3 regions of the Microbacterium sp. LWH10-1.2 genome follow, and region 1 is predicted to be linked to each of the others. Evidence: riboswitches for the same ligand, from Rfam matches in the RefSeq annotation. Region 1 holds a riboswitch; each other region holds the start of a gene.
The links. Region 1 has a riboswitch for thiamine pyrophosphate ahead of MRBLWH10_RS18965 (ECF transporter S component). Riboswitches for the same ligand answer to the same signal wherever they lie in the genome.

Region 1 (5,480 bases):
CGGGACGAGGCCGAGCGGATGCGCTGGGCACGCCGGTGGATCACCGTCCCCGAGGTGATCGAGCAGGGGCAGGATGCCGAGCACGAGTGGCTCGTCACGGTGGCGCTCGATGCACGCAGCGCCGTGGATCCCCGCTGGCATGACGATCCGGAACGGGCCGTGCGCGCGGTCGGCGAGGGCCTCCGGATGCTGCACGAGAGCCTTCCCGTCGACGAGTGCCCGTGGGAGTGGAGCGTCGCAGGTCGCATCAGCGGCGCCGCCGCGCGCGGTGTGATCGTGCCGGAGAAGCTGCGGACGCCCCCTCCGGTCGACAGGCTCGTGGTGTGCCACGGCGACGCCTGCATGCCCAACACGCTGCTCGACGATGCGGGCCGCCCCGTCGCGCACGTCGACCTCGCCGCGATCGGAGTCGCCGACCGGTGGGCGGACATCGCCGTCGCCGCGATGAGCACGAAGTGGAACGCCGGCCCGGGCTGGACCGACACCCTCGTTGAGGCGTACGGCGTGGAGCCCGACCGGGAACGGCTCGCCTACTACCGGCGGCTGTGGAACAGGACCTGAGTCACGACGCCCCGCCCGCGCCGATGACGAAGTTCCAGGACCCGGTCGCGACGGCGGCGGCGATCGCGACGAGCGGGATCACCGCACACGCGAGCAGGAGCGCGGTGTCGCGTCGAGTCCACACCGATTCCCGTGCCCACGACCGCGGACCCGTTCCCCCGAATCCCCTGGCCTCCATCGCCGTGGCGAGCGAGGAGCCGCGGCGGATCGCGAGCACGAACAGCGCGAACGCCATGCCGAGGGTGCGGCGGATACGACCCTGATCGGCGACGCCTCGCGCCCTCCTGGCGAGCGCGAGAGCCCGCCAGTCGTCGGCGAGGAGTCCGAGCATCCGCATTCCGGCGAGGGCTCCGACGACGAAGCGCGCGGGCAGCCGGAGCCGCTGCGCCAGATCGTCGGCGAGGTCGGTGGGATCGACCGTGACGAAGAGCACCACGGAGGGCAGGCCGATCGCCAGCACGCGCACCGCGGTGGCGGCGGCGAGCGCGAGCGATCCGTCGCTCACCCTCATCAGCAGCCACTCGAAGTGCACCTCGCCGCTCTGCGCTCCGTACAGGGCGATCGTGACCGCGCTCAGCGGCGCCGCGATCCAGAGCACCGCGGTGCGGGTCCAGAACTCGCGTGCGCCGAGGCCGGCGAGCAGCAGCAGCGGGATCTCCAGGACCAGGGCGACGGATGCCGACACCACGTCGATCGAGAGGATGAGCGGAACCGCGATGAGCAGCGCCGCGGCGAGCTTGGCGAGCGCCGAGCGCGGAGCGATGGGACCGCGGCGCTCGATGCGGGCGGTGAGCGGGTCGATCATGCGCCCACCTCGAGCCTGCGGGCGTGCAGAGCGCGCAGCACGGCCTCATCGTGGCTGATCGCGACGATCGCGGCGCCGTCGTCTCTCAGGCCGGCGATGATCGCGACGAGCTCGGCCCAGGTCGTGGCGTCCTGCCCGAACGTCGGCTCGTCGAGCACGATCATCTGCGGGCGAGTGGCGAGAGCGGCGGCCACCGTGAGACGACGCTTCTCCCCACCCGACAGCGTGTACGGGTTCGCCTCGGCGAGCGCGGTCAGCCGCAGACGCTCCAGCAGCTCGTCGGCACGTCGGGTGATCTCCGCCTCGTCCAGCCGCAGAGCGCGGGGGCCCACGGCGAGCTCCTCCCGAACGGTCTTCGCGAGGAGTTGGTGCTCGGGGGTCTGCAGCACCGTCGCGATGCGGGTGAGCAGCGCGCGGGACGTCCAGCGGAAGGGGTCGTCTCCCGACCCCGACGACAGCGCCGCCGAGGCGACGACCCGCCCGCTCTCCGCCGGGATGAGACCCGCGAGCGTGAGCCCGAAGGTCGACTTGCCCGCCCCGTTGGGGCCGGTGATGCCGATCGCCTCCCCCGCGTGCACGTCGAGGTCGAAGGGACCGGCGACCGGGATGCCGCGGCTGCGCGCCACAGTCAGGGCGTGCGCCCGCAGCAGGAGCTCACCCGGTCCGTGCGCCGGCGGAGGGGGAACGGCCGGCGGATGACCGGGCACCCAGACCCCGGAGGCGGCGAGATCGGCGCCGCGCGCGCCGAGCACCTCGTCGGGAGTCCCGTCTGCCAGGACGACGGTGCCTTCGGGCTCCGCGCCGAGCACGATGACCCGGTCGACCAGGGGCAGCCACACGTCGATGCGGTGCTCGATCACGACGAGGGTCGCCCCGGTCGCGTCGAGGGCGGCGGCGACCGCATCCCGCACATCCCGCACCCCCTCGGGGTCGAGGTTGGCGGTCGGCTCGTCGAGCAGGATCGCTCCGGGGCGCATGGCGATCACGCCTGCCAGCGCCAGCCGCTGCTTCTGCCCTCCCGAGAGCGCCGCTGTCGAGCGGTCGAGGGGCACGTCGAGCTCGACGGCATCCATCGCCTCGCGCACCCGCGGCCAGATCTCCTCGCGGGGCACGCCGAGGTTCTCGCATCCGAAGGCGATGTCGTCGCCGACCCTGGCGAGCATGGTCTGCGTGTCGGGGTCCTGCAGCACCATCCCGACGCGGCCCCGGCTCTCCGTCGCGGGAACGCCGTCGACGAGGAGCGCTCCGTGCGTCTCCCCCTCGTCGGCGCCGCCGAGCACGCCACCGAAGCCCTGCAGCAGCGTGGACTTGCCCGAGCCGGAGGCGCCGAGCAGAAGCACCCGCTCCCCCGGCTCGATTCGCAGTTCGACCTCGCGCACGGCCCAGCGCAGCCGGGTGGCGTAGCGCCATCCCCAGCCGCGCGCATCGAGCGCGGCTGGGTTCACCCGGGCGATCACACTCGTGCGGTGACCTCGCGGCCGGCCGCGAACCGGCTCAGGGCGCCGGTGGCGGCGAGTCCGCGGGCGATCAGCCAGGCGCCGAGCCCGGCGATCACCGCACCGGAGATGGTCGTCGAGGAGATGTAGACGGCGGTGAAGAGCGTGTCGGCACCAGGGAACCAGAGGATGCGGTCGTTGATGCCGCACGCGAGCCCCGCGCCGGCGCCGGCCAGCATCGCGACGGGCAGACGCCAGACGCCGTACAGGAACACGAGGAAGATCAGCTCGGCGCCGATGCCCTGCACGAGTCCGGAGACGATGGTCAGCGGCCCCCACGCGTTGCCGATCAGCGCCGAGATGATCGCGGCGACCAGCTCGGTGTAGAGCGCGGCGCCGGGCTTGCGGACGATCAGCCCGCCGAGGACGCCGGCGATCAGCCACGGACCGGCGAGCAGTCCCTGGACGCCGGGGAGCAGCGCCTCGAGGGCCCCGCTCGGGGTCACGTATCCGACGTTCCACAGCAGGAAGATCGCCGCGCAGGCGACGGCGACGACGCTGGCCACGACGATGTCGACGACGCGCCACCGCCAGAGCTGGGCGTTGCGCAGGCCTGTGGCCGTGGATGCCGCTTCGGTGCTCGACCGGTGCGTGGACGTACTCATCTGAACTCCTCCCTGCGCCGGCATGATCCGGATCAGGTTCGACGGTCGAAGCGCGATTCGCTCCCTCTCAGCCCGGCTCGCCGGACTCCCGTGGTTGTGCTCTCGATCATACCCAGTGCCGACACTCCGCGCTCCCCTGTTGCGGCACCGCGGTTCTCACGGGAGAGTTCGGTACCGTAAGCAGGTGACCGCTCCTGACTCCGCCGAGGCCACCGCTCCCCTGGGCGATGCCCCGATCGACGCCGCCGCAGACGCGGACACGTCGGCCATCGACGCGGAGCTCGACCGGGTCCCAGCGATCCCGGATGCCGCGGCTCACGACTCCGAACTGGAGCAGCTGGTCGCGGACGCAGAGGCCCCCGCCGCTCAGTGGGCGAGCGAGGGCGGAGCGGCGACCGCGCTCACCTGGGTGGATGCGGCATCCGTCGCCGACCACTCTCCGACGGCGACGCTCGACGGCGATCAGGTGCGCGAACCAGGGGCCGCGCTCTGGACGGGCGCCCGGCTGCGCCCCGCCGCGGCGGGTCCAGGCGTGCTCGTGCCGATCGGCATCCTCGCCGCACTGGCCGCCTCCTACGCGGGCACGACCCTGCTGTGGCCGCTGCACGAGGTCGCGCCGACCGTGAAGACGGCGGAGTTCCAGGCGACGGCCGCTCCGGCAGCGGCCATCACGTGGCCGACGCAGGGCAGCGCGGCGGTCGGCATCCAGGGCATCGGAACGGTCGCCTCGTCGCCGGATCCGGCCGTCATCGCCAGCATCACCAAGGTGGTCAGCGTGCTCATGGTGCTGGATCAGATGCCGCTCGCCGTCGGCGAGCAGGGCCCGTCCTTCTCGTTCACCAAGGCCGACAGTCAGTCGTATCTCGCGTACAAGCGCAGCGACCAGTCGGCGCTCGACGTGCCCGTCGGGGGTTCCCTGACGGAGTTCCAGATGCTGCAGGGCATCCTGCTCGGCTCGGCGAACAACTACATCGACCGCCTCGCGAAGGAGATCTGGGGCTCGGACAAGGCCTTCGCTGATGCCGCGGCGACCTGGCTCAGAGATCGCGGCATCCAGGGCATCACGATCCTCTCGCCCTCCGGATTCGACGAGCGCAACACGGCGACCCCCGAGGCGCTGATCGCCGTGGCGGAGCGGGCGATGCAGAACCCCGTGTTCGCAGGGATCGTCGGCACGCCCTCGGTCGAGTTGCCGGGCGCCGGACTCGTGAAGAACACGAACGGGATGCTGTCGGACTCCGGTGTGGTCGGCATCAAGACCGGCACCCTTCACGAGAGCTGGAATCTGCTCACCGCGAAGGACGTGGTCGTCGACGGCACGACCGTGCATCTCTACGCCTCGGTGCTCACGCAGGCCGATGACGACATGCGTCTCGCGTCGACGCGATCCCTGTTCTCGCAGGTCGAGGACGCGCTACAGGCCGAGACCCCCGCGGTGGCGAAGGGAACCGTCGTCGGAGAGGTGGACACCCTGTGGGGTGCGTCCACCGAGATCGTGACGGATGCCGACGCCGAGGTCGTGCTGTGGGACGCCGCCGCGGCGGAGGCGACGCCCGAGTTCGACCTGGGCGAGAAGAGCAAGGCGGGCGCCGAGGTCGGCACGTTGACCGTCGCCGGCCCCCTCGACACGGCGACGACGACGCTCACTCTGAAGAAGAAGCTCGAGGGGCCCAGTGCCTGGTGGCGTCTCACCCACCCCCTGGAGCTCTTCGGTCTGACCTCCGACAAGCGCTAGTCGGAGCCAGGCACACAGGCCCAGGGCGCACGGCCCCAGGGCACGCGAAAGCCCCGCCCCGAGTGACCGGGGCGGGGCTTTCGCGGTGAGCTCAGGCCCTGTTGTCGCCGGAGTCCGATCGCTCGATGAGCGACTCCGCCGAGGCGACCTCCGCTGCCGGACTCTGCGCGCCGACCGAGGCGCCGACGCGCGCGGCATCCGCCTCGGCCTCGGCGTCGCCGGTGACGACCACGGGGGTCGTTCCGGTGAGCGCCGCCTCGGCGTCGATGTCGGCCGCG
Region 2 (5,480 bases), 690 kb from region 1:
GGATCGTCGGAGTACGCGGGGGTGGCGTTCCAGAACCAGGGCACGTTCTTCGGAGCGGGCAACGGCGGCAACAACCACTCCGACATGTTCACCTTCAAGGGCGAGACGTACTTCACGTATCACGCGCAGACGCGCGGCGCGGCGTGGGCGGCGGCGCTCGGAACCCCCGGGGCGACCCAGGGCTACCGCTCGGTGCACATCGACAAGCTGGAGTTCAACGCCGACGGGACGATCAAGCCGATCGTCGGCACGCGCGCCGGTGTCGCGCAGGTCGAGAGCTTCGACCCGTACCGCACGTTCGAGGCGGAGACCCTGGCCTGGCAGCTCGGCATCAGCACGGCCAAGACGGATGCCGCATCCGTCGAGTTCCCCGAGCACAACGGCGGGGGCAACATGGTGCTGTCGGGTGTCGATGACGGCGACTTCGCCGGTGTCTCCGGCGTCGACTTCGGCTCCGGCGCGAAGACCGTGTCGGCGCGCGTGAAGCCGCTCGTCGAGGGCGGCAGTATCCAGGTGCGTCTCGACGATGTCGACGGGCAGGTCGTCGCGGAGATCCCGGTCGACGGAACCGTCGGCGAGTGGACCACCGTCCAGGCCGACGTGACCGGAGCCGCCGGAGAGCACGACGTGTTCTTCGTCTTCGCGGCTCCCGAGGGCGCCGACGCCGATGCCGACCTGTTCGAGGTCGACAACTGGGCGTTCACGCCGGTCGACGACGGCCCCGGCGCCGAGCTCGTCGCCCAGCTGTCGCGCACCGAGGTCGCCGCGGGCGGATCGGTGACGCTCACGGCATCCGGGGTTCCGTCGGAGACGGTCGAGATCGGGATCGAGAGCACGTACCGTGCGCTCGCGAACGTCGAGGTCTCCGAGGGCGCGCTCGACGTCGCCCTGGTGATCCCCGCCGACATCGAGCCCGGTGCGCATCACATCGTGATCCGCGACGGTGAGACCGAGCTCGCGAGGCTCGCGCTCACGGTCACGGCGGCCGGGACCGGTACGGCCGGAGCCGGCGGCGGCGCCGGCGGCTCGGGCACGGCGGCGGGAACGGGCAGCGGAACCGGCGGCGCGCTGGCGAACACCGGTGGCGACGCCGGTGCGGCGGCGAACGCGGCCCTGCTCGGTGCGCTGCTGATGGCGCTCGGAGCGGGCGCGTGGATGACGCACCGTCGTCGCCGCGCGCTCGGCGCCACCGAGAGCGAGTGACCGCAGCATCCTGATCGCAGCACCCTGAACGCATCGCTCCGTCCGCATCCCGCGGGCGGGGCGATGCTCGTTCCTCGGTCGTGAGGGGTCGTGAAGCGCTGCATCCGCGCCCCTTGACGCGGCACTTCGTGGCCCCTCAGCGTGGGCGCGGGGCGCGGGGCGCGCTAACGCGGGGAGCGCTAGCGCGGGGATGCCGCGGCGGCGAGGCGAGCGGTGAGAGTTTGCGCGGCGGCGCGCAGCTCCTCGGGGCCCACGACGGTGAACGGGGCGTCGAACCTCATCACCGACGCGAGCATGCCGACCCAGGACCACGACCCGACGGTGACCTGGCACGACCCCTCGTCGCGGGGCTCGACCGTGCCGTCGGAGCCGACCCACACCGCGACCTCGCGTGCCGGCAGTTCGATCACGACCTCCCCGACGCAGGGCCAGCGGTCCTCGGTATCCGAGCCCTTGGCGCGTGCGGCGAGATAGGTGCGCGCATCCCCCGCGGGAAGCGGTCGCGGTGTGAACGACGGGCCGGTCGGGATGCGCGGCCGCATCCGATCGAGGCGGAAGATGCGCCAGTCGTCGGCATCCAGATCCCACGCGAGCAGGTACCAGCGGTTCTCCCGCGCGACGATCTCGTGCGGCTCGGTGCGCCGCGCCGGCCGGTCGTCATCGGCGCCGTAGTCGAAGCGCAGCACCTTCCGGTCACGAACGGCCGCGCTCGTCGCCTCCAGCACGGCGGCATCGACCCTGGTCTCGTTTCCCGTGCCGGAGAAGCGGATGCCGTCGACCCGGTGCCGCAGCCGGGAGGGCATCACCTGGCGGACCGTGGCGAGGGCGCGCGCGGCCCCTTCGTCGATGTCGATGCCGCTCGACGGGGCGTTCTGCAGAGCGACGGCGATCGCCACGGCCTGGTCGTCGTCGAACAGCAGCGGCGGCAGCTCCGAACCCGCAGCAAGGCGGTAGCCCCCGGCTGGGCCCTTGATCGCGGAGATGCGGTAGCCGAGCTCGCGCAGCCGCTCGACGTCACGCCGCACGGTGCGCGGGCTCACGTCGAGGCGGTCGGCGAGCACGCTCCCCGGCCAGTCGCGCGGCGTCTGCAGCAGCGACAGCAGGGCGAGCATGCGGGAGGAGCTGCCGGTCATTCCCCCATTCTCTTCCGAGTAGAGGACAGAAACCGACCTCTTCTGCGGGAATCGTGGTCGTAGACGGCACTCGGCCGTCGCCGATCTGAGGAGACACCATGACCATCACCACCACCACGCACCTCAACTTCCGCGGCACTGCGCGCCAGGCGCTGGAGTTCTACCGCTCCGTGTTCGGCGGCGAGATCGCGCTCGCCACCTACGGGGAGTTCGGGATGCCGGCCGATGCCCCCGGCGCGGACCGCCTCGTGTTCGGAGAGCTGGACGGCGGCGGCATCCGTCTCATGGCCTACGACATCCCCGGCCTCGACGACGCCTCCGCGACCGCGGGCGAGACGCGGAGGGAGAACGGCCTGACCATCACCGATCGCCCGTTCTTCCAGTCGCTGCGGGCCACGTCGCTCGACGAGCTCACCGGATACTGGGGCGCACTCGCCGTGGGCGCCGAGGTGGTCGAGCCGCTCGCGGCATCCGCGTGGTCCGCCGGGTTCGGCATGCTCACCGACCGCTTCGGCGTCACGTGGGTGCTCGACGTGCGCGCTTCCTGAGCGCGCTCGCTCCGCGCCCCGAGCGGCGGCTCGCAGCTCGCGTCCGCGCCTCAAGTGGCCGTGAGGAGTCAGAGATCGCGGCATCCGACCGCCTGGATCCGACGTTCTCTGACTCCTCACGCGTCGCTCACTTGAGGGCGGCGGTGCGGTCGGGCTCGGGGCCGAGGAGCGCACCGATCACGATGAGAGCGGATGCCGCGGCGAGCACGGCCATGACCGCCGCGACCGGGCCGAGTGCGCTCTGCAACCAGGGCAGCCAGAACGGGAAGAGCGCCGGCACGACGAGGGACAGCGAGTACCCGACCCCGTAGCCGCTCGACCGCACGGCGGAGGGGAAGCGCTCCGCGAGGTACGCGCCCACCGGACCGTAGGCCGAGACCGTGACGATCTGCACGACGGTCACCGCGAGCACGGCGGCGACGCCCTGCGAGGTCAGCGCCCACGCGAAGGCGAGGGGTGCGGCGACGAGCGCCCCCGCGCTGAAGACCACGAAGAAGCGTCTCCGTCCGATCCGCTGCGAGAGCGCGCCGGCGGAGAGCATCGCGGCTGCCGAGACGAGGGTCGCGATCAGCATGATGAACGGGACGGTCGTCGGTCCGACCTGCGGCGCCTCGCGCAGCATCCCGGTGAGCACGGGGATCGCCATCTGGGTGAACAACCAGAGCCCGGTCATCAGCACGAACACCTGCCACAGCTGGCGGCGGAACGGACCGATGAGGATGGCGGTGAGCGGACGTGTGCGGCGGGCGCCGGTCGTCGAGATCGGGGCGTCGTCGACGCCGGCGACGTAGTACCAGAGCATCGCCGCGGCGAGCAGGGCGCCGGCGATGAACGGCATCCGCCACCCCCAGCCGGCGTAGGCGTCGGGTCCGAGCACCTGGACGAGGGTCAGCGTGAGCCCGGCGATGAACGCGTTGGCGAGCGGTGACATGGCCATGATGCCGCCGCTGAGCAGGCCGCGCCGGCGCGGGGCGGTCCACTCCATGGCGAGGGGGATGGCCGCGGAGTACTCACCGCCGAGGAAGACGCCGCCGACGAAGCGCAGGGCCACGAACGTCCACAGGGTCGCCGCGCCGCCGACGTCGTGGGTGGGGATCAGGGCGATCAGCAGCGTCGTGATCGCGATGCCGGCGATCGCCGCCGTGGTGGTTCTCGTTCGTCCGTGACGGTCGGCGAGGCTCCCGAAGATCGCGGCGCCGAGCGGACGTCCGAGCAGGGTGGCGACGAAGATCAGGCCCGTCTGGGCGGCGGCCGCATCGGGACCCAGCACGATCGCAGCCGCGGGGGCGAGGGCGATGACCGGCAGGAAGATGTCGACCTGGTCGACGAAGTTGCCGAGCAGTCCGCCGCGGACGGCGTTGCGTGCTCGAGAGGGGGAGACGGTGGGCTCGGCGATGAGACGCGACATATGGCTCGACTTCCTACGGCGGCATGACCCGCATCAGGTATGACGGTCGGCGCGGCGTCAGCGCCCTCTCAGCCCCTGCCGGGACTCCCATGGTTGAGGGAAGTCTAGGGGAGGGAACAGTCCCCGGTCGTTGAGCGAGCGCAGCGAGACGAAACGTTCGCCGTCGTCCGTCGTCCGTCGCCTGTCGCCTGTCGCCTGTCGCCTGTCGCCTGTCGCCTGTCGCCTGTCGCCTGTCGCCTGTCGCCTGTCGCCTGTCGCCTGTCGCCTGTCGCCTGTCGCCTGTCGTCCGTCGTGCGTCAGCCCGAGGCCGTGACGACGTGCGCCTGGATCCGCCCCCGCACCTCGCCGTCGCCGAACCGGGCGGCGATCGCGGCGGCTGCCCGCACCGTCGCCTCCGCGAGGGCCGACGGGTCCCGCGCCTCGATCTCGCCGCGCAGGGGTGTGCCCTGGCAGTACGCGGTCGCCGCGACGAGGGCCGACGGTGCGACGCTCTGCGCGGTCACGGTGTCGATCGTGACGGTGGTGAAGCCGGCATCCCGCACCTCCCGCTCGATCAGGGCGACGTCGTGATAGCCGTGCGGGGTGCGGGCCATGAAGCGCGGAGGATCGGCGGGGAACATCGCCGCGAGCGCATGCCCCACCTCGTCGGCGAAGTCGTTCCTCTCGATCGCGTCCCAGACGGCGAACACGAATCTCCCGTCGGGTTCGAGCACCCGCCGCGCCTCGCGGTAGGCGCGGATGCGGTCGGGGAAGAACATCGCCCCGAACTGGCACAGGACCAGGTCGAAGGCGTCGTCGTGGAAGGGCAGGTCCTGCGCGTCGGCGGTCTGCCAGCGCAGCCGCGGATCGGGCAGGACGGATGCCGCGTAGTCCAGCATCGGCGCGCTCAGATCGGTCGCGACGTACGCCGAGCCGGCGGGCAGCAGCGGCAGCAGGAATCGCGGGACGACGCCCGTTCCGGCCGCGGTCTCCAGCACCCGCCGCGGCTCCAGCGCCGCCGCCCGGCGCGCGACATCGGCCGCATAGGGCTCGAAGATCAGCGGCACCATGTAGCGGTCGTAGTTCTCGGGGATGGACCCGGAGAAGATGCTGTCGGGAACGGGCATCAGTGCACCTCTGAGGCGAGGGTACGCCTGAGTGAGGGGGTGCGGTAGGGGTTTGCTGCGGCGACCGGATCTGCCTGTGGGG
Region 3 (5,480 bases), 970 kb from region 1:
GCTCGCCGGGGTCGCGGTCGCGGCGGAACGGTTCGGCGCCGCGCTGCGCGACTGAGCCCGGTTCCGGTACGGCGCCGGGGTAGCGTGTCGGGATGAGCATCCTCCCGCACAGCACCCCGGCGGCCGTTCCCGAGGGCGTCCGCCCGCTCGGCGATGGTCCGTTCCTCGCGCCCGGAGAGCAGATCGACTGGCACTACCGGGCGCCCGGCTGGCAGCCGGGAGACCCCTCGACGATCAGCCCCATGCGCGTCGTGCGCGACGATGAGCGCGGGCTCGTGGCCTGGCTCGCCTCCGGCACGCTGCAGGAGGCTCAGGGGACGGTCACGGGCGAGCGCGTGCGCTCGATCCCGCTGGAGCGGCGCTGGCTCGACGGCCGCACGAGGATCGTCGAGGCATGGTGGGGCGGCGGCAGCCTGCGCATCGCTCCGGCCGGAGCACCCTGGTCGGTGTGCCTGTTCTGGACGCACGCGGATGACGGCGACTGGCGCTTCGACGGCTGGTACGTGAATCTGGAGAACGCCCATCTGCGCACCGACCGCGACACCTACTCCTCGGATCACATCCTCGACGTCTGGATCGCGGCGGACCGCACGGTTCATCTCAAGGACGAAGACGAGGTCGCCGCGGCGATCGTGCAGGGTCGGCTCACCCGCGAGCAGGCCGCGCAGATCGAGAGGCATGCGGATGCCGCGATCCAGTCCTTCCACGACGGCGACTGGCCCTTCGACCCGGAGTGGGTCGCATGGCGCCCCGACCCGACGTGGACCCTCCCCGAGCTTCGCGGCCTGGAGGAGCTGCGGCGCCCTTGAGGTCGGCTCCGCTGCGGTGTCTGCGCTCTGCTCTGGGCGGAGCGGGCTTCCGCGCGGAAGCGGATGCTGATGACATGGACGCATGACGACTGCTCTGATCCTCGGCGGAACCGGCTGGCTCTCCGGGCGCATCGCGCGACGGCTGATCGACGACGGCGTCGAGGTCACGTGCCTCGCCCGTGGCACACGCACGGGGCCGAGCGGGGCTGCTCTCGTGCGGGCGGACCGGGATGATCCCGACGCGTACGCGGAGGCGGCCGTGCGTGACTGGGACCGTGTGATCGACATCTCCTCCCGTGCCGACCATGTCGTCGCCGCCGTCGCGGCGCTCGGAGACAGAGCCGCACGCTGGACGTACGTCTCGTCGATGTCCGCCTACTCCGACGACGTCACGGTCGGCGCCGACGAGTCCGCTCCGCTGCACATCGCCGCGGAACCGGGGGATGAGTACGAGTACGGTCCGCAGAAGGTCGCCGCGGAGGACGCGGTGCGCACGCTCGCAGACCGGGCGCTCATCGTGCGCCCCGGACTCATCGTCGGCGCGGGCGACCCCAGCGATCGCTTCGGATACTGGGCCGCGGCGTTCGACCGCGCGGGCGACGGCACGGTGCTGCTGCCACCGACCGAGGGGCGCACGACGCAGGTGATCGACGTCGATGACCTCGCGGCGTACGTGGCCGCCACGACGTCGACCGGTGCGGTGAACACGGTCGGCGACGAGCATGCGCTCGGCGAGGTGCTCGCACTGTTCCGCGCGGCGGCGGGGCACGACGGCGACACGGTGTCCGCCGAGGAGGAGTGGCTCGTGGAGCACGGTGTCGAGTACTGGATGGGGGAGCGCTCGCTGCCGCTGTGGCTGCCGGCGGAGATGACCGGTTTCATGACGCGCTCGAACGCCGCCTATCGTTCCGACGGCGGGACGCTGCGTCCGCTCGGGGACACCGTGGACGCGGTTCTCGCGGACGAACGAGCACGCGGCGTCGACCGCGAGCGGCGCGCGGGGCTCACCCGGGCCCAGGAGCTGGAGCTGTTCGCCGAGCTCGGGTGATCCGCGCTCTTCGCTAGACTGCGAGCAGTGACACGGGGTGCCGCATCCGCGGCTGAGAACAGACCCGTCGAACCTGATCTAGTTAGCACTAGCGAAGGGAATGTCGCATGAGCGATCTTCTGCGTCCTGCATCCGCCTCCGCCCTCGTCTCCGAGGCCGCTACGCTGCTGGGGGTGCTGCGAGAGACGCCTCCTCTCACGCACTGCATCACCAACGCCGTCGTCACCGGGTTCACGGCCAACGTGCTCCTCGCCGTCGGCGCGGCCCCCGCGATGGTCGACATCGTCGGCGAGGCCGGGATGTTCGCCGGCGTCGCCTCCGGCCTGCTCGTGAATCTCGGCACGCCGAACCCCGAGCAGCGAGCGGCGAGCCTGGAGGCGGCGGCCGGAGCCGCGGCGTCCGGCACGCCCTGGGTGCTCGACCCCGTCGCCATCGGCGCGCTCCCGGTGCGCACGGCGCTGGCGCAGGAGCTCGTGGCGCTGCGCCCGACGGCCATCCGCGGCAACGCCTCGGAGATCCTGGCACTGGCCGGTCTCAGCGCAGGCGGTCGAGGGGTCGACGCCACCGACACCACGGATGCCGCCGCCGACGCCGCGGTCGCGCTCTCCTCGCGCTTCGGCAGCATCGTCGCGGTGTCGGGGCCGGTGGACCTGATCACCGACGGGGAGCGCGTGCTGCGGCTCGCGAACGGGCACGAGCTGCTCACCAGGGTCACGGGAGGCGGCTGCGCTCTCGGCGCCGTCATGGCTGCGTTCCTCGGGGCCGCACGGACCACGGGAGCCGATGCGCTCACGGCGGTCGCCTCGGCCAGCCTCGTCTACACGATCGCCGCCGAGCGCGCCGCTGCGGCATCCGCAGGCCCGGGCAGCTTCGCGGTCGCACTGCTCGATGCGCTCGCCGCCGTGCACCCTGACGATCTCGCCGGAGCGGCGCGCGTCGAGGGTGGCGCGCTGTGATCGCCGACCTCTCCCTGTACCTCGTCACCGATCCGGGGCTGTGCGGAGAACGCGGCGTCGTCGAGACCGTGCGGATGGCCGTCGACGGGGGAGTGCGCATCGTGCAGCTGCGCGACAAGCGGGCGACGGACGCCGAGACGACCGCGCAGCTCGTCGAGCTCTCCCGGGTGATCGACGGTCGAGCGCTCCTCGTCGTGAACGATCGTCTCGACGCCGCGCTCGCCGCTCGTACCGCGGGCGCCCGCGTCGACGGCGTGCACCTCGGACAGGGGGACTCCTCGGTGCTGCGCGCCCGTGCCGCACTCGGCCCCGACGCCCTCATCGGTCTCACCGCGAACAGCCCTGAGCACCTCGCCGCACTCGGAGAGCTGCCGGAGGGCACAGTGGACTACCTCGGCGTCGGCGTCATCCGACCGACCAGCACCAAGCCCGACCATCCGCCGGCACTCGGCATCGAGGGCTTCGCGGCGGTGGCTGCGGCCACTCCGCTGCCGTGCGTGGCGATCGGCGGCGTCGGCATCGACGACGCCGAGCCCCTGCGCGAGGCGGGCGCCGCCGGTCTCGCGGTCGTGTCGGCCCTGTGCGCCGCCGATGATCCGGCAGCGGCGGCGCGAGGATTCCTCCGCCGCTGGCGTGCAGCGGGGGTGCCGCGTGTGCTCAGCATCGCCGGCAGCGACCCGTCGGGAGGGGCGGGCATCCAGGCGGACCTGAAGTCGATCGCGGCGAACGGGGGATACGGCATGGCCGTCCTCACCGCTCTCACCGCGCAGAACACGCAGGGCGTCAGCGCCGTGCACGTGCCGCCGACGGAGTTCCTGCGCGCGCAGCTCGACGCGATCTCCGCCGACATCGTCGTGGACGCCGTGAAGATCGGCATGCTCGCCGACGCGGAGGTCATCGGCGCCGTGGCTGACTGGCTCGACCGGGTGCGCCCGCCGATCGTCGTGATCGATCCCGTCATGGTCGCCACCAGCGGGGACCGCCTGCTCGACGCGGCGGCCGAGCACGCGCTGCGCGGACTGCTGAGCCGTGCCGACGTCGTCACCCCCAATCTCACCGAGCTCGCCGTGCTCACCTCCCGTCGGATCACAGGTTGGGAGGAGGCACTCGCCGCGGCGGAGGAGCTGTCGGCCGAGATCGGCGCCCAGGTGCTCGTCAAGGGCGGGCACCTCACCGGTGCGGAGACCCCAGACGCGCTGATCGGCGCCGGGGTGCGGCGCGAGTTCTCCGGCGCCCGCATCGACACCCCGCACACGCACGGCACCGGCTGCTCGCTGTCCTCCGCGCTGGCTACGCTGCTCGCGCGGGGGGAGAGCCCGGCGGATGCCGTCGCCGGAGCGCGCACCTGGCTGCGGGAGGCGCTGCGTGAGAGCCATGCGCTCCGTGTCGGACGCGGACACGGCCCGGTGCACCACTTCGCAGGCCTCTGGTCCCGCGGTGGTCTCGACACCCGACCCACCCCCGGTGAGGTCCGCGCGGACTGGTGGGAGGGCATCTCCGGCATCCGCTCGGGCATCGACGAGCTCCCGTTCATCCGTGCCCTCGCCGACGGCACGCTGGATCGCGATGCCTTCGTGTTCTACCTCGCGCAGGACGCGCTGTACCTGGGGGAGTACGCCAGAGTGCTGGCGGAGGCGTCCCGCCTGGCGCCGTCGTCGGCGGAGCAGGCGTTCTGGGCGGAGTCCGCACACGGGGCGATCGTCGGAGAGCTCGAGCTGCACGCCTCCTGGCTGACCCCCGCGACGGGCGTCGGCCAGGAGACGTTCGCCGCCGCGCCCGCCCCGACCACGACGGCCTACCTCGATCACCTGCGCTCCGTCGCCTTCGGGGGCGACTACGCCGAGCTCATCGCGGCGATCCTGCCCTGCTTCTGGCTCTACACCGACCTCGGTCGGCGTCTGCACGCGGGGGAGTTCGGGGAGTACGCCCGCGATCCACGGCATCCGTACGCGTCCTGGCTCGCAACCTACGCCGACCCCGGTTTCGAAGCCGCGACGGAGACGGCGATCGCGTACGTGTCGCGGGCCGCGGCGGCATCGTCGCCCTCGCGCAGAGAGAGGATGCTCCGCGCCTTCGAGATCGCGAGCGCGCACGAGCTCGCCTTCTTCGCCGCGCCGATCCCGCAGGGCGTGTGACGCGCAGGATTTGCGGATGCCGCGGCGCTCGCGCTACTGTCGCGACATGCCTTCGGCCGCCACCGCTTATCTGACGCTCGCTCCGAGCGTCATCGCTGTGCGCCGACGCCGCGGCGGCCGCCGACTCTAGGCGACCCCGCGCTCCTGCCTGTGCACGCACGGCGGTCGAGTGCCGGTGTCGCCGCTCAGGCCTCCGACCCTCCCACCGTTAAGGTAGAAGCATGACGTACTCCGTCGCCGTCTCCGGCGCATCCGGCTACGCAGGCGGCGAGATTCTGCGCCTCCTGGCTGCCCATCCCGACATCGAGATCCGCACCGTCACCGCGCACTCGAACGCAGGGCAGCCGCTGATCCCGCATCAGCCCCACCTGCGCTCGCTCGCCCATCTCACGCTGCAGGACACGACACCCGAGATCCTGGCAGGGCACGACATCGTGTTCCTCGCCCTGCCGCACGGGCAGTCGGGGCAGTACACCGACGCGCTCGGCTCGGTGCCGCTCGTGATCGACGCGGGCGCCGACCACCGGCTCAC

Region 2: another riboswitch for thiamine pyrophosphate. It lies ahead of MRBLWH10_RS15720 (MFS transporter); the one in region 1 lies ahead of MRBLWH10_RS18965 (ECF transporter S component).
Region 3: another riboswitch for thiamine pyrophosphate. It lies ahead of thiM (hydroxyethylthiazole kinase); the one in region 1 lies ahead of MRBLWH10_RS18965 (ECF transporter S component).

What each region holds. Positions count from the first base shown of each region.
Region 1 is NZ_CP151638.1:4,052,822-4,058,301, reverse strand. It holds gene MRBLWH10_RS18980 (aminoglycoside 3'-phosphotransferase) at 1-561, shown strand, start outside; gene MRBLWH10_RS18975 (energy-coupling factor transporter transmembrane component T) at 563-1,366, opposite strand; gene MRBLWH10_RS18970 (ABC transporter ATP-binding protein) at 1,363-2,745, opposite strand; gene MRBLWH10_RS18965 (ECF transporter S component) at 2,820-3,467, opposite strand; TPP riboswitch at 3,458-3,569, opposite strand; gene MRBLWH10_RS18960 (D-alanyl-D-alanine carboxypeptidase) at 3,652-5,202, shown strand; gene MRBLWH10_RS18955 (ABC transporter ATP-binding protein) at 5,294-5,480, opposite strand, start outside.
Region 2 is NZ_CP151638.1:3,364,928-3,370,407, reverse strand. It holds gene MRBLWH10_RS15735 (family 43 glycosylhydrolase) at 1-1,203, shown strand, start outside; gene MRBLWH10_RS15730 (WYL domain-containing protein) at 1,383-2,336, opposite strand; gene MRBLWH10_RS15725 (VOC family protein) at 2,435-2,884, shown strand; gene MRBLWH10_RS15720 (MFS transporter) at 3,012-4,292, opposite strand; TPP riboswitch at 4,287-4,393, opposite strand; gene MRBLWH10_RS15715 (class I SAM-dependent methyltransferase) at 4,589-5,398, opposite strand.
Region 3 is NZ_CP151638.1:926,496-931,975, forward strand. It holds gene pheT (phenylalanine--tRNA ligase subunit beta) at 1-55, shown strand, start outside; gene MRBLWH10_RS04385 (DUF402 domain-containing protein) at 93-809, shown strand; gene MRBLWH10_RS04390 (NAD-dependent epimerase/dehydratase family protein) at 892-1,857, shown strand; TPP riboswitch at 1,881-1,975, shown strand; gene thiM (hydroxyethylthiazole kinase) at 1,965-2,813, shown strand; gene MRBLWH10_RS04400 (bifunctional hydroxymethylpyrimidine kinase/phosphomethylpyrimidine kinase) at 2,810-4,948, shown strand; gene argC (N-acetyl-gamma-glutamyl-phosphate reductase) at 5,170-5,480, shown strand, end outside.